DNA from 3 places in the Arthrobacter sp. StoSoilB13 genome. Region 2 is predicted to be linked to each of the others. Evidence: riboswitches for the same ligand, from Rfam matches in the RefSeq annotation. Region 2 holds a riboswitch; each other region holds the start of a gene.

Region 1 (7,175 bases), 250 kb from region 2:
AGCCACCGGACTTGCCCTGACTGTAGGTCTGCCTGCCACCAGCCCCGTCATGGCCACGTCGGAATCGGGCCAGACCGAGGCGGCGCTCTCCGTGCCCGGCGGCAGCCAGCCCGAAGTTTCTGCAGCAGCCTCCGCCAAAATCGATTTCAGTCGTGCAGCAGTCGCCACCGCCGCTGACCCGGACGGCAAGCTCAAGCAGCTGTTGAGCGCCCAGTCAGCGGGGAGCATTCAGCGTGCTTCCTCACTTGGCACCTTGGGAAGTCCTCTGGACAAGCTGGTCACGGCATCGCCGTTTGGCTACCGCGTCAGCCCCCTTACCGGCGGCACCGGTGACTTCCACCGTGGCCAGGACTTCGTGGCCCAGTGCGGAACCGCCGTCCACGCCGCCGCTGCAGGCAAGGTCACGTTCGCCGGGTGGCATGAGTACGGCGGAGGCAATCGCGTTGTGATTGATCACGGCAACGGCCTTGAGACCACGTACAACCACCTGTCGTCCTTCAACGTCAAGGTGGGGCAGACTGTCAGCCGCGGCGATACCGTCGCGCTGAGTGGCACCACAGGAGCATCTACCGGCTGCCACCTCCACTTCGAGGTCCAGGTAAACGGCGAAGTCGTAGATCCCATGGGCTGGCTCTGAGCAATTTGATGGTTGTCTCTCGCATCCATGACACGCCCCGTGACCTGAATGTGACATTCACGAACATCTGTTGTACCGTCTAAAGCGCATCGGCTTTTTAGGGGGCCGGTGCACTTGAGTGGATTGCCTAGCTCTGCCACCACTCGAGGTCCGTTCGCAAAAATCGTCTGGCAGGGGCGGGGGAACCAATTTTGGTCTTCGAGTCAGAAGACCTTGGGGTTAAGTCGCAAAAGCTTCCTTGAAGCCGCGCGGCCGGATGACTCCCATCCGAATCCGACAGCTCACCTCGCAGGCATTGGGAGAGGCTACCTTCGTGTCATCACGCACTACCCCTGCGCGCCATCGCGCCGAATTGGTTCGCACGAACCCGTTGAACACCCTTTCCAAGGCTGTCTCAACCAATGCAGGCACCGTAGGCCGCCAAGCCGCCGTTCTGGCCGCAGCCTCGGGGCTCGTTCTCAGTGTTGGACTCCCGGCCCAGGCCGCCGACACCGACGTTTCGAAGTCGGAATCTTCCAGCACCCAGCAGTTGGTCGCCACCGCAGTTGTTACCGCGGAGCCCACCGCAACGGTTTCCTTCGAAAGCCCCGTTGTGGTCACCAAGGAAGCTCCCAAGGTTCAGCGGGCCTCCCAGCGCACGTCGACCGAAGACCAAGCGAACAGCACCCTCGGTGCCCTGTCCTCCAAGGCCAAGGATGCTGCTTCAAGCGCGGCGGCCTCCGGACTTGCAGCAATTGCCTACACCGGCATCGGCCACCCCTACGTTTGGGGCGGCACTTCCCCCAACGGCTGGGACTGCTCCGGATTTACCCAGTGGGTTTACGCCCAGGCCGGCATCAGCATCCCCCGCGTCAATGCCTGGACGATCATGACCCCCACCAGCACCCCTGCCCCTGGCGACCTCGTCGTTCAGAACGGCGGAGCCCACGTGGGCATCTACGTCGGCAACGGCATGATGATCAGCGCTTTGAACCCCAGCCAGGGCACGCTCCTGCACTCCGTGGCCTCCACCGGCACATCCTCGTTCTACACCCTCCGCTAGGAAATCCCATTCGGGGTAAGCCAGCATGCCCCCCAAGTGCTGGCAGCCCATAACCCGCGTGCGGTCCCAGCGTGCGCGGCTACGAAAAGAGAGTAATCATGACCAGTGCAAACAAGGTTGCACGGCATAGAGCTGAGGCCCCCAAGACCAGCTCACTTGCCGTCATTGCCAAGGCTGTCAGCGACAACGCCGGTGGCGTTGGCCGTCAGGCAGCAGTGATCGCAGCTGCGTCGGGCCTTGTCCTGACCAGCGGAGTTGCTGCAAATGCTGCGGACACCAACGTTCAGCGGGAATCTACGTCTGCCTCCACGCTTGACGTGCAGTCTGTTGCCCAGGCCACCATTGCTGCTGATTCCAGCGTTGCCATCTCCTATGAGCGCCCTGTGGTCAAGACTGAGGAAGCCCCCGCTCCCGTCGTCCAGAAGGCGACTGCCAAGGAAGCTCCGGCTGCCGGTGGCACCGCAACTTTGGCGGTCAACGCTGACGCGTCCGCAGCCAAGGCGCCCGCTGCATCCAGCGGCCTCGGTGCAGCTATCGCTGCAGCGGCCTACGCACAGCTCGGCGTCACACAGGACTGCACCATGCTGGTGACCAACTCGCTGGCCGCGGTCGGTATTCACTTCCACGACTGGCCGGCCGGTTACCTCTCCCTCGGCCGCACGGTCAGTGCAGCTGAAGCCCAGCCCGGCGATCTCGCTTACTACGCCAACGGCGGCTATGGCGGAATGGCACACATCGCTGTTTACGTCGGCAACGGCATGGCAGTCCACGGTGGATGGAACGGATCCACCACGGCACTGTTCAGCGTGAACGTTGGCTCCGGCCCCGTTTTCATCCGCGTCAACGGCTGATCACTTACTTCACGGAACACCCCGCAGGCTCAGGCCGGCGGGGTGTTCTGCTTTAATCACCAGTTTTCGTGACAGCCAGAGAAGCGGGCTGCCGACACCCAAATTCGGGGGGCGCAAGTCCGATTCCGTGGCCTCAGGGAATGTGCGCGTCCTCTGCAAGGTGTCCCGCGCATGAATTTTCGCCAACACCACAGCCGAAACGACAGAAAAATTCGTTGATACGGCATACAAGTGCTTACCCTTGTGTTGTCGATCCACAGCCCGTACAAGCAGAGGGCAGCCGGCCCTCGTGCCCCTGACGGGTGCGGCCGTGAAGAGGTACGTGCATGCGCACACTCGTTCTGAATGCTGGATATGAACCGCTGGCGGTAGTAACCTTCCGCCGGGCGCTGGTCCTTGTGCTGACTGGAAAAGCTAGCGTAGTGGCCGAAGGCGACGAGCCTGTCGTCGGGCCACAGGAGATTCTCGGACGACCATCCGTGATCCTTCTCAACCGCTACATCCGGCCCCGGTACAACAGGATCACCGCCGTGAGCCGCCGCGGGGTACTCCGCCGCGACGGCCATCGCTGCGCCTACTGCGGGAAAACAGCCCACACCATAGACCACGTCCACCCCAAATCCAGGGGCGGCGCGGATTCCTGGGAAAACCTGGTTGCGGCGTGTTTGAAATGCAACAACGCCAAGAGTGACCACACGCTCGCCGAGATGGGTTGGAAACTTCGTTTCAAACCCGGCGTGCCCACAGGAACCATGTGGCAGATCAAAGAACTCGAGAAACCTGCGCCGGACTGGGACCCGTTCCTGTTGCCGGAATCCGCCGCCTGATCGATTTCTGTTGCCCTCCCGCCGTCCGGGTAATCTGGGCGGATGGAGTTCAACGCTGTGATTCTGGCGGGTGGCAGGGCCACCCGCCTCGGTGGCGTGCCCAAGCCCGGATTAACGTTCGACGGCGCCAGCCTCCTTTCGCATGCCCTGCAGGCCGCACGGGGAGCCTCCGCTGTGGTTGTGGTTGGTCCGGACACCTCTGGTATCGGCGGTGTCCTGCCTGATGGAGTTCTTAGTGCCCGGGAGGAGCCGGCCTTTGCTGGCCCTGCCGCTGCGATTGCTGCCGGTCTGGCGGCCCTTCATGAGGCGGCCGCCCTTCGGCAGGCAGTCAGCCCGGCGCCATGGACGCTCGTCCTGGCTTGCGACATGCCGCACGCCGCCAGGGGCATTGCGCCCCTGTGGGAAGAACTGCGTGCGCACCCCGAAGCGGAGGGTGCCATGGCCGTTTCAGCCGATGGCCGGCAACAGCCCCTCCTGGGGGTTTACAGCACGCGGGCTTTGGAAAGGGAAGTTTCCGCAGCTTCTGCAACTTCGGGGTTAACGAACTCTTCAGTGTTCCGGCTGCTTGCTAGGCTGAACCTGCTGGCCGTTACTGTTCCCGATGGGTCTACCGATGATGTGGACACATGGGAGGACGCTGCGGCCCTGGGCATACACAACGAGCAGGAGGCGGACATGAAGAGCCAGGAAGAGACGCTCGAGGACTGGTGCCGCACACTGTTGCAGGCCTTTGAGCTTGAGGGCGTTGAAGTGGATATCAATGAAGTCCTCGCAGTGGCAGGAGTTGCCGCCCACTCCGTGGTGCGGCCTGCCGCGCCCCTGACTACGTTCATCGCCGGTTACGCTGCTGGTATGGCCAGGGGTATCGGCCAGGCGGCGGACGACACCGCCATGAGCGCCGCCCTTGACCTGGCCCGCCAGGTTGCCAAGCAATACCTGGAGCCCGGGACTGAGGCGGAATGACCGAGGCCCCCGGACAGGGCCACCACGCGGCACACACATGGCATGAGGCCCGGCAGCGCGCCTTCGACGTCGCTGCTCCGATCCCACCAAGCCCGGTGCCACTGAAGGCCGCCTTGGGAAGGACGCTTGCCTCGGACGCGGTCGCCGTACAGGACATGCCGCACTATGCGTCCTCCGCCATGGACGGCTGGGCCGTCAACGGAACAGGTCCTTGGATTCTTGTTGAGCCCGGACACAGGCTTGCTCCCCACCAGGCCAGTCCCATCGTTACCGGGGGACTCATTCCGCCAGGCGCCAAGGCTGTTTTGCGCACCGAGAGCGGGGTCATTACCACCGACGACGACGGCCTTCCAATCCTTGCGCTTGGCGGGGCAGCGAAGCCGGGGGAGCCCCGCAATGGCCAGCACATCCGCAAGGCTGCCGAAGAAGCTGCAGAAGGGGACGTGCTGCTCAAAGCCGGAACCATCCTCAATCCTGCGCACATTGCCTTGGCTGCCCTGGCCGGCCTGGATGAGCTGGAGGTCCTGGGGAAACCCTTGGTTCGGTTCCTCCTGACGGGCTCGGAAGTTGTGACGCAGGGCGTTCCCGTACCGGGCAAGGTCCGCGATACCTTCGGACCCCAGCTTGGCGCCGTCGTCGAACTCCTGGGGGGCATTCCAGGGGAGCAACTTAAGGTTGGCGACAATTACGACGACTGGCTTGCGGCTTTGCAGGACACCGAGCCTGAACCCGCAGAACCATATGCCACAGCGGAGCCGCCGGCCGACGTCGTTATTACTACGGGCGGGACCGGACGCTCGGGGACGGACCATTTCAGGAGAGCCGTGGCTGAACTGGGTGGCCGGCTGCTGATCGACGGCATTGCCATGCGTCCGGGGCACCCTGCCGTATTGGCGGAGCTTCCGGACGGGCGCTTCGTGCTGGGGCCTGCCCGGGAATCCGCTTGCCGCCATGATGGCGCTCTTCACGGTTGGGGGGCCGCTGCTCGCAGCGCTCGGCCACGGGAAGCTGGAGGACGTTGGTGAGGTTCCCAGCGGTGCAATGATCGACGCCGATCCTGGACGGACGCGCCTGATGCCTTTCAAACTGGTCTACGGATTGGCATCGCCCGCGCAGCACGCAGGTCCTGGGATGATGCGCGGGCTGGCAGGAGCGGATGGCGTCCTGGTGGTCCCGCCACACGGTGTCCAGATGGGGGAGCTGGTCCCCGCCTTTCCCTTGCCTTGGGGCAAACCTCTGCCCACGCCCAAAGCGGGTGAAGGGAAACGAAAGGCGCCGGCCCGGCAACAAAAGAAGGCCCCTTCCGGTCCCGTTGACTGGAGCGCGCTGGAATCCTGAAGGTCCCCGGATGGACGCAGGTGGTAACGGGGTGCCCGGGCTTGCAATGATGGACCCATGAACAGGCATGCTCCCGAACAGGACATCAATGAAGATGACCTGCAAATCCACCCGCCCAAGAAAGCTGCGGCAGGCCTCAAGGCTGTCACTGTCGCCCTTGAAAGGGGCTACTCCCAGGCAGGAGTAGCCCGCACGGTCCGCTCCATGCTCAGGGTTAACCAGCATGACGGCTTTGATTGCCCGGGCTGCGCCTGGCCGGAATCCATCACGGGACGCCGGAGTCCCGCTGAATTCTGCGAGAACGGCGCCAAGGCAATCGCTGAGGAAAGCACCACGCGGACGGTGGGGGCCGAATTCTGGGCAGCACATTCCATCGCAGATCTTGAAGACAAGACCGAATACTGGTTGGGAAGCCAAGGACGGATCGCCGAGCCCGTAGTCCTCAAACCGGGGGATACCCACTATTCCCCGATCAGTTGGACTGATGCCTTTGCCTTGATCGGGGAGCATATCAATGCCACCACGCCCGATCGCTGTGTTTTCTACACCTCCGGCCGGACGGCCAATGAGACCGCGTTCATGTACCAGTTGTTTGCCCGCAGCCTGGGCACAAACAACCTGCCGGACTGCTCCAACATGTGCCATGAGTCCTCGGGCAGCGCGCTGAACCCGACCATCGGAATCGGCAAGGGAACTGTTTCGCTGGAAGACATCCACCGCGCTGAACTGGTGTTCGTTGTGGGCCAGAATCCCGGGACCAACCATCCCCGCATGCTGTCCGCGTTGCGTGACTGCAAGAACAACGGCGGAAAGATCGTTGCCGTGAACCCGCTTCCGGAAGCGGGACTGCTGAACTTCAAGGACCCCCAGTCCCTCAACGGCGTGATCGGGGGCGGCACTACTATCGCCGATGAGTTCCTCAAGATCAAGGTCGGTGGCGACCTCGCTCTGTTCCAGGCGCTGGGCCACTTGCTCCTGGAGGAAGAGAAGCGGAACCCGGGGACGGTGGTCGATAAGTCATTTATCGGAAAGCAGACCGAGGGCTTCGAAGCGTACGCGAAGGCACGGTCCCAGCTGGACTGGGATGAGACTGAGCGCGCAACCGGCTTGTCGCGCGAGGAAATCGTCACTGTGGCGGGGCTGATGGCCAAGTCCAAGGCAACCATTATTTGCTGGGCGCTTGGCTTGACCCAGCAGCCGCACTCCGTGGATACGCTGAAGGAGATCATCAACCTGCTCCTGCTCCAAGGCAACTTCGGTAAGCGTGGAGCCGGCGCGTGCCCTGTGCGTGGCCACTCGAACGTCCAGGGTGACCGCACCATGGGTATCTGGGAGAAGCCACGCGAACCCTTCCTTGCCGCGCTGGACAAGGAGTTTGGATTCCGGATGCCCCGCGAGCATGGATATGACTCCGTGGAGACCCAGCACGCCCTGGAAAAGGGGGAGGTGGATGTCTTCGTTTCCATGGGCGGAAACTTTGCTGCAGCCGGTTCTGACACATCAGCATTGGAAGCCGG
Region 2 (7,175 bases):
AACTGCTGCGGGAATGACCGGGTCAAGGTTGATGATTCCGATCCGGGTGTGGCCGGCTTGAAGCAAGCGCTCGACGGCGACCCTGCCACCCGCACGCTCGTCAGGAACGATCGAGGGCAGCTTTCCGTCCGCGTCGAAGCAGTTGATCAGCACGGTTGGTACTTCGTTGGCACTCTGCGGAACGTGCACGCCCCGGTGAAAAGTGGCTGCGTAGAGAAGTCCTTCCACTCGTTGCTCCAGCAGCTTTTCAATGGCGGCATCTTCCAAGCCCTGGTTGGGTCCTACGGCATCGGCCTGGTCGGAGGGCGCGATGAGCAGGAACCGGCGATCAATCCATGCCTGGTCCTGGGCTCCTTTGATGATGTCGACGGCGAACGGTGCCGTCACGATCTCGGTGACGATCCCGTACCAATCACTGCGCTGGGATGCCAGCGCACGTGCTCCGGCGTTCGGGCGGTAGCCCAGTGCCTGCACGGCATCGTTGATACGGGTGCGGGTTTCCTCGGAGATGCTGGCATTTTCGCGGTTGCTCAGCACGAACGAGACTGCGGTCCGGGAGACGCCGGCGTGCTTGGCGACGTCATTCATGGTGACCCCCCGCTGCCGCACAGCCGCGGCTTTGTTGGGGGTGGTGCTTTTCGCCATTGAATGCTCCGGGTCCTGGTTCTGATGCCTGTTGGTAATGCGGATATTGGTAACGCGCGTTACTTGGAACGTGTGATTTAGGTTACGCGCGTTACCTGCTTCCTGTCAACGGGTTTCTTTTGCGCCGCCACCGCCCGATTCGACGACTCGCTGCGCAGAAGACGACTCCTACCGTCTTGCACGCAGCGAAGCATCGAATCGGGCTAGCTCCCTCGTCCCCCGCAGCCACAAGCCTCGTCCCGCGCAGCCACAAAGCCGGCACCGCGCTAGGCTTCTGCCATGGCATTGATAGCTCCCCGCGTTACAGCTGGCCTCCCGGCCGACGACGCCCGGAACCTGGCACGCTCCCTCCAGGACAGCAACGACATCACCGTGTTCGTCGATGGCACGGTCCACCGCCTCCCCGACCAGGCGAGGGACGCCGTCGTCGATCTTCTTGCGAGGCTGGGCCGCGGCGAAACCGTCACGGTCAGCAGCGTGGAGGAAATGCTCACGACCTCCCAGGCCGCGGAGCTCGCAGGCATCTCACACACCTACCTGCGCAATATGACCGACCGCGGAGAAATCCCAGTCGAATACCGCGGCACGCACCGGCGAATCCGCCAGGCTGCGATCATGGAGTGGCTTGAAACCCAGAAGCGCAAGCAGGCCGAGACCTCCGGGGGAGAAAAAGGCGAATACAACGGCCGCGATGACGCCGGAAATGACGCACGCAGCGACTAAAAGCGTCGGAGTGATAAGGATCAAGCAACGATCCCAGCCAACGGGCCAGCACCTGATTACCCCGGGGTTACGCTTGTTTGGTGGGCAATTTCAAAGGGTGGCATATCGTGGCCGGGGTGGCCGCAATGGCCCTTGCCGCACCCTTGGGATCGGCCATGGGATTGAACTTCGTAGCCACCTTCATGTTTGCGTGCGTCGCGTTCGTCGCGGTCGCCATGTGGACAGAATCCAAGATCGCCCGACGCCGGGACGCGGCTGACGCTGCCGCCTCCCCCGACGCTTCGCGCGCCGCCGGCGACCCCGCCGAATCGGACGACGCCACCCGGGATTAGCATGCGGGCGGGTCGAACAGCCCCAAACCCGAACCAGGGCTGTTTCAATAGCGGTATGGCTTCGACTTCCCGCTCCGTCGTTTGGCCCGCCGTGCACGATGAACGTCGTGCGCTGATCCAGGATCTGGAACCGCTCCCCGAGCCACTCTGGGAGACGCCTTCACTTTGCCCGGGCTGGGACATCCATGACGTACTGGCGCACGTTGTGGACAGCGCAAAGACCACCCGTTTGGGCTTCCTCAAGCGAATGATTGAAGCCCGCTTCGACTTCGACCGCGACAACGCCGTGGGGGTGGAACGCGAGAAGGCCAAGGATCCCGGCGGCACACTGACGGCGCTGCGCGCTGTAGTGTCCCGGACATCGGGACCACCGGCGGGGATTGCCACACGATTGGTGGAAGCGTTCGTCCATGGCGAAGACATCCGGCGCCCCCTTGGCATGACACGCAACTACCCGGCCGGGCAGGTCGCGTTGGCTCTTGCTTACCAGGTCAAGACAACAACAAGGATCGGCGGCGGCAAGGAGATAGCCGCGGGCTGGCGACTGGTTGCCACGGACACCGACTTCCAGCACGGCGACGGCCCGGAGGTACAAGGACCGGCCATTTCCCTGCTTCTCGCTGTTTCCGGACGGCCGGTCTCTGAGGACGAGCTAACCGGCCCCGGGGCTCCGGTATTCCTGGAACAGGCCCGGCCTTGACGGGGCGCCGAGGCAAGCGGAGCACGTTACTGTCTGCCGACGTCGAGGCTTGCGGTCTAGGTGGTCGGATTCTCTGGACGGAGGGATCGCATCCTCCGGGGACGCACGGGAGCGCGCAGCCCGCTTACATCCTTATCCACGGCATCGGCGTCTCGCACCGGTACCTTGCGCGCCTTCACGCCGTACTGGCAGCGGGCGCGCCCACCTACTCGCTGGACCTTCCCGGTTTTGCGGGTACTCCCAAGCCCGGGCGGCAACTGTCCGTGGAAGACTACGGCGCGTTCATCGCAGAAGCACTGAAGGGCCTGCGGCATCGGGTCGTACATCCTGGTAGGACACTCGATGGGCGTGCAGTTCGCCATTGAAGCGGCCCTCCATGCGCCTGAACGCGCCTTGCATCTTGTCCTCATGGGTCCCGTGGTTGACTCACGCCACAAGAACGTGGGGCGGCAGTCGCTTGCCCTGTTCCTGGATGGCCTTCTCCGCGAAAGCCCATCGTCCAACTGGATCGTGATCACGGACTACCTGCAATGCGGGCCCCGCTGGTACCTCACCGAGTTGCCGGTAATGATGAAGTACCCGACCGAGAAGCAGTTGGCCAAAGTCCGGACTCCCGTGCTGGTGCTTCGAGGGAGCCGCGATCATGTGGCCGGGCCGGAGTGGGCGCTTAAGCTCTCCCGCGCGGTGCCCCAAGGGCGCCTCGTTGAAATCCCCGGAGTTGGACACGTCGCCCAGCACATGCGGCCGAAAGCTGTTGCGGACGCCATCATGAGCTTCGTCGCTGCCACCTCCCGCCAGAGTTAGGCACTGATGCACACACTGATGCACGACGGCGGAACCCGGCGTGGGTGCCCCTTGTTGGGTTTGCGATCTGGAGACTAGGCTGGCCGGGCAAGCACAATAGTAAGTTTGCTTAGGAAGGGTGACCATGACCAGCTATGACCCTGAGGACGATCCCCGGACCTTCGGAGTTTCCGGCGACGCCGAGCCAGCCGACACGACAGGCGACACCGCTGGCGTCACTGCCGGCGACACCGACGATGTCCACGCGGATCCCGACATGCGCCAGGACGAGGACGACGATCCCGCAGCTTCCGCCAACCCCGATCCCCTGGACGGCAACGTCACGGGACTTGAGCCTGGAGGCGGCGTACCTCCGGGCGAAACCCCACCCGCGGAGGGCAGCATGAGCAGCGACCAAGGACACGAAGAGTAGCTCGTCCCCAAGCCGCTGTCCTGTCGCTGCCCAGCAACGTATTAGCGGGCCAGCAACGTATTAGCGGGGGCAACTCCGGTCACGGCAGCCTCAGTATCTCCCCGAGGTCATAGTCAGCTGGCTCCTCCAGTTGAGAATAGGTGCAGCTCTCCGGAGTCCGGTCCGGCCGCCATCGACGAAACTGGGTGGTGTGCCGGAACCGGTCGCCTTCCATGTAGTCATAGGCGACCTCGATGACGAGCTCGGGCCGAAGTGGAACAAAGGAGAAGTCCTTGCCGCCGCTCCATCGGCTTTGCGCGCCCGGCATCCGGGAACCAGTAGCGGCGGCATCTCCTTGGTCGGCCCACTGACCCCAAGGATGCTCGCTGAACTCCGTCTGGTATGGCTCAAGTTCAGCCACCAGGCTTTCGCGCTTGGCCATGGGAAATGAAGCCACCACCCCCACGTGCTGCAGCTGACCGGCGTCGTTATATAACCCAAGCAGCATCGACCCGACAACCTTTCCCGTTTTATGCCAGCGGAATCCGGCCACCACGCAGTCCGCGGTCCGTTCATGCTTGGTTTTGAACATGACGCGCTTATTCGGTTGGTATGTCCCCTCGAGCGGTTTGGAAAGTATGCCGTCAAGCCCGGCACCTTCGAGCTGCACGAACCACTCCTGTGCTTGATCAAGGTCCGTCACCGCCGGTGTTACGTAAACGGGCGCCTCAGCCTTGGCCAGTGCCTTCTCCAAGGCGGCGCGACGCTCGGAAAACGGCTTGTCCATAAGGTTCTCGTCTCCCAGCGCGAGGATGTCGAATCCGATGAAGGAGGACGGGGTGCTTTCGGCCAGCATCCGCACACGGCTGTCGGCGGGATGGATGCGCTGCTGAAGGCCCTCGAAGTCGAGCCTGTTCCCAGCTATGAGGACAATCTCGCCGTCGATCACGCATTTGTCCGGGAGATTCTTCCGAAGGGCTTCCACCAGCTCAGGGAAATACCGTGTCATAGGACGTTCGTTTCGGCTACCCAGGATGATCTCATCACCATCTTTGAAAACGATGGTCCTGAACCCGTCCCACTTTGGCTCAAAATGACCCACATCAGGGATCGAAGGAACAGACTTGGCAAGCATGGGCGAAATGGGCGGCATCACTGGGAGGTCCATACGACTATGTTCTACCTGCCGCCCGCGGCGGAAGCTAGTCTTGGGCCATGGATATCTTGGCCGTACTAGTGGCAGTGCTGGCAGCACCTGCCCTCATTGCGGCCCTTTGGTTCTGGGTCTTGCGCCAGAACAGCAAGGGTAAAGTCCGGCGCGGTGCCACGGGTGGGATGCTTGGTGTGGCGGACGAAATTTTCCGACCCGAGACCCATTACGCACACCAAGTCCAAAGGATCCAGCACGAACTGCCAGCCCCGGCTCCGGCCCCGGAGCCTAAGTCCTAACGGACCTTCGCGCCGGAAGGCGTCCCGCCCGTTACATTAATGTGACTTTACTATGCCGCTCATGTACCGTCGAAGAGCGACCCTCATCTCCGCTGGGCCGCTTCCGGGTTGACGCCGAGCTCTGCCGCAAACCGGAATCCGCCAGACCCGCGGCAGAGACGGGGGACCCAGAGTTCCCGGGCCTGATTTTTCCCCTAGGCCCTTGGGGTGAAGCCGCCATGTGCGGCCGGACGGCCTCGTCCGAACCCGACAGCTAACCTCGCAGGCGTTGAGAGGCAACCACCATGTCCCCAACCATGGATCAGCCGCGCCGCGCCCAAATAGCGCGCGAGCGTACCCAGCCAACCGGACGCCGTCGGGGCCCCAACCCAGCGGATCCTCCACCAGCACGCCGGAAGCAGAAGCAGGTTTAGCAGGCGCGACGCCGGAACCCGCCACTGCTTCTATTCCCGCCTCTGCTTCCAATCCCCAAACGGCGGCACCCACCACGCGCGCGGCCGCTCGGGCGGCAGAGCGTGAACGGGCAGCCCAGGCAGCTATCTCTGCTGAGACAGTCCCCACTGAAACTGCTCCAGCAGAAACAGCACCAGCGGATTCTGCAACAGCGGACTCTGCTCCGGCGGACCCTGCTCCTCTGGAGCCGGCAACTGCTGCGATTCCAGCTGTTCAGGCGCCCGAACCCGTCGCGCCCGAACCCGCAGCGAATCCCGAACCTGCCACCGCTGCCATCCCGATCGTTCAGGCGCCCGAACCGGTCGCGTCCGAACCCGCAGCGAATCCCGAACCTGCCACCGCTGCCATCCCGATCGTTCAGGCTAAGAGCCCCGCACAGCTTGCCGCAGCCGCGACCGCCGCCTCTGGTCTCGCAAGCCGGAAAGCCCTTCGCGCACAGGAATCCGGGAGCGGTACGGCCCGAAAGTCGGCAAGTGCTGGCGAAACCCCGGCTGGCGGCGCCCCTGCCTTCGGAGCTTCATCACTGGGAGCTTCATCACTGGGTGGATCATCCTTCAGCCATGAACCACACGCCGTGCTCACCAAGGCCGCATCGGTCAAAACAAAGGGCCAGCGCATGGCAGTCGTCGCTGGGGCCTTGGGCTTGGTATTGACCGTTGGCACCATGAGCCAGGCCTTCGAGCTTCCCTTCTTCGGGCAGGAAACGCCGGCCCAGGAAGCAAGCGACGCAAAGACGGGTAGCGACAGCAGGCAGTCAACTTCGGCCACCCCTGCACCCAGCTCGTCCTACGCCACCGCCTCCGCGTCGTCGGCCACCAGCGAGGCCGGAAAACCGGCAACCGTAGCAACGCAGTCGTCAGGAGAGGCACCCGACCAGGCGCCGTCGTCGTCCCTTCCGACTCCGCAAGTGTCACTCGCGGATCCTGTTTGGGTGCCTTCGGCAGTCCCGTCGGCTGTTGTTCCCGTCCCGGGCGTGACAACTCCTGTTCCAACCCAGCCGGCCCCGAGCCCGGTTCCGTCGGACACGGTCACCACCCCACCTGCCACGACGACGCCGACCCCCACGGGCACTCCGGCACCTACTCCAACACAGGCTCCGGCGCCAAAGCCAAAGCCGACCGGCAGTCCCAGCACCACCACACCGTCCAGCGATTCACCCCTGGACCTGGACGGCATACTTGACGGCGCCACTGGGATCTTGAAATGAGCACGCGGCTTCCCAGGACCAGCGCGCACGTCGGATGGCATGGCCGGTACTGCAGCAGCAGCCGCACTGCCACCTTCCGCAATCGGATGGGCCGCTGGAGCTGCCAGCGGTTGCGCCGGGCCTAAGGAATCACAGCAACCGGAATCACGGCAACAAGATGAGGCGGGCACCCGACCCTGAACTGCTCCACCCGGGTGCCTGCCTCTTTTGTTTCGTGTGTCGCTTGTTCATGGCCTCGATCGCTTCTATCCAAACAGCCACGCAACCATAACCAACGCCCCGATGCACAGGACCGTTGTACAGAGGATGACATCCCGGGCCATTGTCATCCCGCGTCCGTAGGGAGAAGCGAAAAGGAAGACGTTCTGTGCGGTTGGCAGTGCGGCCATGATGACGCTGGCCAAGAGGTGCTGACCCTCCAAGCCGAACACGAAGCGCCCCAGCGCCCAGACCACCACCGGCATGCCAGCC
Region 3 (7,175 bases), on a different replicon from region 2:
CGGCGGTTTCTTCCTGCGCCATCTGCAGGAATGGAGTCCCGGAGCTCGGGGTCGGCTCGTCGCGCAGGTCAAAGTGGGCATCCAGGTTCAAGACACCCAAGCGCTTTCCACTGCGCACGGCATTGGATCCGGCAACGCCCAGGTAGCTGGCAAATGCCGTCTCGTGGCCGCCGCCCAGCATCACGGTGAGGTTTCCGGCGTCGAGCAGTTCCGAGACGGCGCGTCCGGCGCGCTGCTGGCCTTCTTCCAGTGAGTCGTCCTCCACAACTACGTCGCCGGCGTCGAACACGTCACGGTCCAGGTGGAAAGCCAGGGGAGCCAGCGCCGAGCGGATGGCGGCCGGAGCCGCGGAGGCACCCGCACGGCCCTTGTTGCGCCGCACTCCGGCGTCGCTGCAGAAACCCAGCACGACGGCGGGACGCGAGGCGCCGGGAATGGCCGGGGAAGTAAGGGGTTGGATGGCCTGCCACCAGCGGCGATGTTCGTCGCCGTCGCCGTCAAAGCGGCCGGTCCATGGTGTGGGAAGGACGTCTACGGAAGGGTTGGTGCTGGTGTTTGGAGCCATGCTTTAAGCACACCCCACCAGCGGGCCAAAAAACAGCTGCAGCGCGCTGCAGTGTCCGGGATGCCGGACATCGCTACTTGACGCCCAACAACTCCTCCACAGTTCCGATGCCAAAGAACAGCAGGAACGCAGCCGCCACTGCCCACATCAGGGGGTGGACTTCACGGGCACGGCCCTGGAAAGTGCGGATCAGGACGTAGGAGATGAAGCCTGCGCCCAGGCCGTTGGCAATGGAGTACGTGAATGGCATCAGGGCGATAGTCAGGAAGGCGGGAATGCCAACGCCCCAGTCCTGCCAGTCGATCTTGCCAACCTGGGACACCATCATGAAGCCCACCACCACAAGCGCAGGAGCCACGGCTTCGAACGGGACCAGGTTGATGAGCGGCGTGAAGAACATTGCCACCAGGAAGAGCAGGCCCGTGACAATGGAGGCGAGACCGGTCCGGGCGCCCTCGCCAATGCCCGCGCCCGATTCAACGAAGATCTGGTTGGACGAAACGGAGGCACCGCCACCGACGATTGCGCCCAGGGCATCGACCTGCAGGACGCGGTCCACATTGGGAATGTTTCCGTGTTCGTCCACGGTCCCTGCCTCGTTGGCCAGGCCCACCATAGTGCCCATGGCGTCGAAGAAGATGCTGAGGAGGATCACGAACGCCAACAGCGCAGCAGCCACGAAACCGAGGTGTTCAAAAGCTCCGAAGGGGTTGGCTTTGCCGATCAGGGAGAGGTCAGGGGCGCCCCATTCGGAAAGCGTCGGCGCCACCAGTGACCAGCCGCGGGGATTGACGTTCTTACCGTCGAAGCTGGGACCAATGTGAAGCGTGAATTCGAGTATGGCGGCCAGGGCGGTGGACACCACGATGCCGATCAGGATTGCCCCGCGGACCTTTCGCACCACCAACGCAATGGTCAGGACCAGGCCGACAGCGAACACCAACGTCGGCCAGCCCATCAGCTTGCCATCCACGCCAAGGCCCAGCGGGACCGTGGTGCCGGCGGCATCCGGAATGCGTCGGACAAAACCAGCGTTGACCAGCCCGATCAAGGCGATGAACAGGCCAATGCCCACCACGATTGCCGTCTTGAGCGCTTCCGGGACGGCCCTGAAAACGGCCGTGCGGAATCCGGTGAGTACCAGGATGAGCATGGTGACACCCGAAAGCACCACCAGCCCCATCATGTCCGGCCAGGTCAGTTCAGGGTGGGAGGCAACCGTTACGGCGACGAATGCGTTCACTCCCAGGCCCGTTGCCACGGCGAAGGGGTGCTTGGCCCAAGCGCCCATGAGGATCGTGAGGATGCCCGCAACGAAAGCAGTGGTTGCCGCTACGGCCGTGAAGCCGAGCGATGCTCCGCTCGAGTCTGCCCCGGAGAGGATCAGCGGGTTCAGCACCACGATGTAGCTCATGGCGAAGAAGGTCGCGAAGCCGCCGCGGATTTCGCGCGAGTATGTGGACCCGCGCTCGGAGATCTTGAAGTAGCGGTCGATTGCAGAACCTTGTTTAAGCATGAAGGTCTCCGGTGATCGGGGGAGTTTGCTCTCAAATCCTATGCCCGCCAATGTGGGGTGCTGGAACGATTCGCCTAGTCTGTAAGGAAGCCAACACTAGGAGAAACCGCCCCATGCGTACCATCCGCCCGCTTCTGGCCGCCGTCGTAGCCGCTCTTGCTTTCGCTTCCGCGTTGCTGCTTGGAGCTGCTCCGGCCTCCGCGCACGACGTCGCCGAATCAACAACCCCGGCCAACGGTGCCAGGGTGGCTGAAGTGCCGGCGTCGGTATCCATCACGTTCAACAACCAGCCACTGGCCATCGGTTCCGGCGTGACCGTCACCGCCGGGGGCGAAAACTGGGCAGATGGCGCAGTGGAAATCATCGACAACAGGGCTGTCCAGAAGCTGCGTCAGGGCGCTCCAGCCGGCGAATACACCGTGGTGTGGCGTGTGGTCAGTTCAGACTCCCACCCGATCGAGGGAACCTTCAAGTTCACAGTTTCCGGGACAAGCACGACGACGGCGAGCGGCTCGGCAGGTGCCTCCTCCCCGGCTCCGGCGGCTGTTCCGACGGCGGGCACAGCGGCCCCCGGTACGGAAAATACTGAGCCGGCTCCGGCAGCTTCCCAGCCCTTCCCCTGGAGCATCGTTGGCCTCGCTGTGGTGGCGATCGGTCTGGTGATCTTCCTCGCTGTTACAGCCCGGAAGAAGCTAGCGGCCCCCAACGACCCGGGTGGCGAAAATTCCCCGGAATAGCGGGGTTTTCTACATACTTGCGAAGATCTCGAAACGGTTACTGCGACACGCCAAAAACGAACTGCTCGTTACGTAAATGTGACTTTGGGGTGATCTTCCCGTACGGTTGTACCTGTGCCTGTTCCACGTAACAGGCATTCCGGTCTGATTGCCTAGCTCTGCCGCAGTCCGGAATCCGTTCGCAGACAAACCTACGGCAGAGACGGGGAACCCATTTTGGCCCGCTTTCAGAGCGCGCCTTGGGGTGAAGTCACGAAGCTTCCGCTGCACAGCGGGGGATAGTGGCCGGGTGACTCCCATCCGAATCCGACAGCTAACCTCGCAGGCATCGGGAGAGGCTCTTTCATGTCTTCACGCATTCTTCGCGGCCGTCGTAAGGCGGACAGCGTACGTCCTAATCCGTTCATCTCCATCTCCAAGGCTGTTGCCAGCAACGCATCCGGCGCAGGTCGCCAAGCCGCTGTCATCGCAGCAGCTTCAGGCCTGGTCCTCACGGGCTCCATCGCTGCCCACGCAGCAGAGACCCCTGTTCAGCGCGACTCCAGCCCCGCTACTGTCGCCGAGACCGTTACCGAGGGTCCCACCAAGGTTGTTACGGCCGCATCGACGGCCACCATCAACTTCGAGCGCCCCGCGGTTGCTTCCGTAGCGGCTCCCGTCATTGAAAAGCCGGCTCCTGTTGCTCCGGCTCCGGCGGCCAAGAAGGCGCCCGCAGCGGCTACCGTCCAGGCCGCTGCAACTACTACGGCTACCGCCCCAGTGGCATCCGCGCCTGCTGCAGCTCCGGCTGTTGGTGGCATCAACGCTGCCATGGTCGCCTCGGCTTACGCCCAGATCGGCATCATGCAGGATTGCACCGCGATGGTGGAACGGGCCCTCGGCTCTGCCGGCATCCCGGTTGGCGACCTCGCACCCATGCAGTTCCTGAACTACGGCAAGGTTGTCAGCGACCCCCAGCCCGGTGACATGATCGTCCAGTCCGGCCACGTAGCCATCTACATCGGCAACGGCCAGGCCATCAGCGGTGGCATCAACGGCAACCAGACGGGCATCCACCCGATCAGCTGGCTCACCGCAACCGGCCCCATCACGTACGTACGCGCTGGCGCCTAAGCTTCACGCTCCAACTCAAAGGCCGGTGCTTTCGAGGACAAATGTCTTCGGAGGCGCCGGCCTTTTGGGTTAATTTTTGTTCTTTTTAGGAACATGCTTTGGTTGGCTCGATCGTTTCAAGGCCAGGGTTCTCCGCCAGGTTTCTACGCGCAGGGTTCCAGGTAAAGGCTCCAGGCCAGGTTCTAGGCGAGGGCGATGCCCGGCCCGGCGGGGAGGGCCACCTTGGATGAGATCGCTTGCCCCACTGCCTTGGCTTGCCGTAGTACTTCCTTGGGCGTGGGTGTAATAAGTTCCCCAACGCCCACCAAGTGCATCCCGACTGCACGCATGGCTGCCACGAAGTTCTGGCCTATGGCGATTCCCAGATCGGCAAGCATTCGGCGCAGCTGGCTCTGGGCGCAGCGCGTCACCACGATGTGGTCTGCCAGGAGAACCCCGCTGGCTGTATGCACGGCCCATTGACGTGGGGTGGATTCGAGGGGGCCATAGACGCTCATCCCAGCCCTCAGGCTGCCCGTGGTCAGGCTTGCGACGGGTCCGTATCCAAGCTGCAACGACGAGTCGCCACCCAGGAAGTCCAGCCGGACAGCGCGTGTGGTGGTGCGGACATCCAAGTGATGGCTGGCGGCGTAGTTGCGCAAATGGCGCAGGATCTCGTTGCGCTCCTGCATTGCCGCGGGGTCTGCTGCGTCGCAGCGCTGGAGCATTCCCGTGTGGACCGCTGGTCCGGTGGTCGATAAAGAACCAAAGCCATCCAGCACGATGGAACCGACGCCGTAGCGGCTGAGCTCGCTGGCAACAGCCAGGCCGGAGAGGCCGGTGCCGATCACCACGGTGGTAGTCCGTTCCGTGACGGAATCAGGAGTGAGTGACACTGCTTGGGTTCCTCCTTGACGTGTGTGCCTTCGGCAGCGCGCTGGATCGCGTCCGAGTTCCCCAAGCGGCCGCAAATAAATGGCCGGGTTGTGTCCTGGGACACCTTTGCCGGCCATTCGGTGACTCGAACACTACCGAACTTTTTCTGCCATGGATAGCCTCGGCGACAGCGTGTTTTGGATGTTCATCCGCAGCGCAACCCGGCGCGTGGTGAGCGTGCCGGAAACCGAGCCCGGACCGTTATCCACATAGCCCAAAGTCGCCTTGATTCGGCATTGCCAACCGAGAATAGTGGGCATTGGAAGGAGAACCCCGAGGGTTTCTTCGGCCCCGGCTATTGGTTGCGCGCCAGCAAGGGATCACCGGTAGGGAGAACCTCTGGCAGAATGGCCGGAACATCAAGCAGTAGGTGGAGAGGCGGGCCCCATGGACCAGCACGGCAGACACATTGAAGAACCACGGGACGGCGGGGACCAGGCTGTGGCGCCTGGTGGAATCGTCGTCGGAGTGGACGGTTCCGAGCATGGTCAATGCGCCCTTGTATGGGCTGCGCGTGAGGCGGAACGGCGCCAACTTCCCCTGCATATAGTCACGGCTTATTCGGTGCCCATCTTCGCAGCGTCCGGCCTCGACGGCGGATACGCCACCGTGGACGATTCCGTGATCCGCGAGGGCGCGGAAGCAATCGTCAAGCAAGCCATGGATAAGGTCTCAAGCTACAACATTGACGTCGATGCGTCAGTGGAGAATGGGGATGCCGCGGGAGTCCTCCTTGACCTCTCTGCGAACGCTGCACTCCTGGTGTTCGGCAGCCGTGGCCGTGGTGGCTTTGTCGGGCGTCTCCTGGGCTCGGTCAGCAGCGCCTTGCCGGCCCACGCAAAATGCCCCACCGTAACGGTCCCGCTGTATTGCGCCGATCGTTTGGGCGAGAACACCGAGGACAAGCACATCAAGGCTGAGCACGCCAAGGCCGGGCCGCGAACGGTGGAAAACGTCGTCGCCGTGGGTGTGGACGGTTCGGAGCAGGCCCGCGTCGCCGTTCTCGAGGCAGCCGAACAAGCCCAGCGGATGGGGGCCAAACTCCGCGTCATCTGCGCAGTCCCGCAGTACAGCGGCTCCTTGGCCTGGGTGCCGGCACCGTTGGATCGCGATGCCCTGTTCGCGGATATTAAGGTCCAATTGGATGCAGGCGTCGCCTGGCTCCGCAGCCACTTCCCGCAGCTGCCCGTGGAAACGGACCTTAGGGACGGCTCACCAGTGGACGTGTTGGTCGAGGCTAGCCGGGGCGTGGAGCTGGTTGTCCTGGGTACGCGGGGCCGGGGTGGTTTCGCGGGCATGCTCCTTGGTTCCACATCTGATGGCGTGCTTCATCACGCCAAGGGGCCGGTCCTCGTTGTTCCGGACCGCGAGGATCCGCGGCTGGCAGACCGGCCCAAATTCGGACCCATGCTCGGCGCGGCTTAGGGCCATGGCGCGAACCGTCCATGGATAACCAGCAGCCCGGGAAGCATAGGCAGGAAGACAGCGCGGGCCCGGATGTAAACGGGCAAGTCTTCATTCGGGATATTGCGGACATCCGGGCGGACATGCTCCCCGAGGTAGGCGGCAAGGCCGCCAATCTCGGCGAGCTGAATGCCGCCCGCCTTCCAGTGCCGCCGGGCTTTTGCCTTACAACGTCCGCCTACCGGTACGCCCTTTCAGCGATTGGAATGGAGGAGATCTTTGCACTTCTACAGGACGCCGGAGCTTCTGACCTTGACGAACTGAATAGGCTAGCCGCCCGGGCAAGATCCTTGGTGCTCGACGCCGGAGTTCCCACCGACGTCGCTGAGTCGGTACGGACGGCGTATCGGAGGTTGGGAGACGCAGCCCCCGTCGCAGTGAGGTCCTCAGCCACGGCCGAGGACTTGCCCTTCGCGAGTTTCGCCGGGCAGCAGGACACTTTCCTGAACGTAGTGGGAGCAGACGCAGTTCTGGACGCCGTAAGCCGCTGTTGGGCATCGCTCTGGACGGACCGGGCAGTGAGCTACCGGACAACCAACGGTATTGACCATGCCACGGTGACGCTGGCCGTCGTTGTCCAGGAGATGGTGGATTCCGCGACGGCCGGTGTGATGTTCACGGCCAACCCGGTGACGGGTCGGCGCCGTGAAGCTGTGATCGATGCCAGCCCTGGTCTGGGAGAAGCCGTAGTGTCAGGCGCCGTTAATCCCGATCAGTACGTAGTTGATATGCAGACCAACTCCATCCTGAAGCGGTCGCTGGGTGACCGGCAGGTAGAGATCAGATCGCTTGCCGGCGGTGGCACCGAACGAATTGAGCGGGCCGGTCAGGCCGCGGCAACCAAGAATCACGCCGTGCAGCCGTG

Evidence for each region. A riboswitch is a leader RNA that binds a small molecule or an ion and turns the genes downstream of it on or off. The one in region 2 is predicted to bind cyclic di-AMP.
Region 1: linked by a shared signal. The riboswitch ahead of LDP01_RS15105 (C40 family peptidase) and the one ahead of LDP01_RS13915 (hypothetical protein) in region 2 are both predicted to bind cyclic di-AMP.
Region 3: linked by a shared signal. The riboswitch ahead of LDP01_RS20325 (NlpC/P60 family protein) and the one ahead of LDP01_RS13915 (hypothetical protein) in region 2 are both predicted to bind cyclic di-AMP.

The regions. Positions count from the first base shown of each region.
Region 1 covers NZ_AP024648.1:609,200-616,374, forward strand. Annotated here, with positions in the region: gene LDP01_RS15100 (M23 family metallopeptidase) at 1-637, shown strand, start outside; cyclic di-AMP (ydaO/yuaA leader) riboswitch at 783-946, shown strand; gene LDP01_RS15105 (C40 family peptidase) at 951-1,679, shown strand; gene LDP01_RS15110 (NlpC/P60 family protein) at 1,778-2,530, shown strand; gene LDP01_RS15115 (HNH endonuclease) at 2,857-3,357, shown strand; gene mobA (NTP transferase domain-containing protein) at 3,400-4,320, shown strand; partial or broken gene LDP01_RS15125 (molybdopterin molybdotransferase MoeA) at 4,317-5,658, shown strand; partial or broken gene LDP01_RS15130 (FdhF/YdeP family oxidoreductase) at 5,716-7,175, shown strand, end outside.
Region 2 covers NZ_AP024648.1:354,716-361,890, reverse strand. Annotated here, with positions in the region: gene LDP01_RS13955 (LacI family DNA-binding transcriptional regulator) at 1-645, opposite strand, end outside; gene LDP01_RS13950 (helix-turn-helix domain-containing protein) at 925-1,368, shown strand; gene LDP01_RS13945 (hypothetical protein) at 1,449-1,700, shown strand; gene LDP01_RS13940 (maleylpyruvate isomerase family mycothiol-dependent enzyme) at 1,756-2,400, shown strand; partial or broken gene LDP01_RS13935 (alpha/beta fold hydrolase) at 2,397-3,204, shown strand; gene LDP01_RS13930 (DUF6480 family protein) at 3,329-3,616, shown strand; gene LDP01_RS13925 (ATP-dependent DNA ligase) at 3,696-4,763, opposite strand; gene LDP01_RS13920 (hypothetical protein) at 4,811-5,044, shown strand; cyclic di-AMP (ydaO/yuaA leader) riboswitch at 5,174-5,326, shown strand; gene LDP01_RS13915 (hypothetical protein) at 5,313-6,704, shown strand; gene LDP01_RS13910 (AEC family transporter) at 6,950-7,175, opposite strand, start outside.
Region 3 covers NZ_AP024649.1:375,593-382,767, forward strand. Annotated here, with positions in the region: gene hutG (formimidoylglutamase) at 1-565, opposite strand, end outside; gene LDP01_RS20315 (NCS2 family permease) at 639-2,081, opposite strand; gene LDP01_RS20320 (copper resistance CopC family protein) at 2,195-2,818, shown strand; cyclic di-AMP (ydaO/yuaA leader) riboswitch at 2,992-3,160, shown strand; gene LDP01_RS20325 (NlpC/P60 family protein) at 3,164-3,931, shown strand; gene LDP01_RS20330 (NAD(P)/FAD-dependent oxidoreductase) at 4,114-4,806, opposite strand; gene LDP01_RS20335 (universal stress protein) at 5,234-6,271, shown strand; gene LDP01_RS20340 (PEP/pyruvate-binding domain-containing protein) at 6,292-7,175, shown strand, end outside.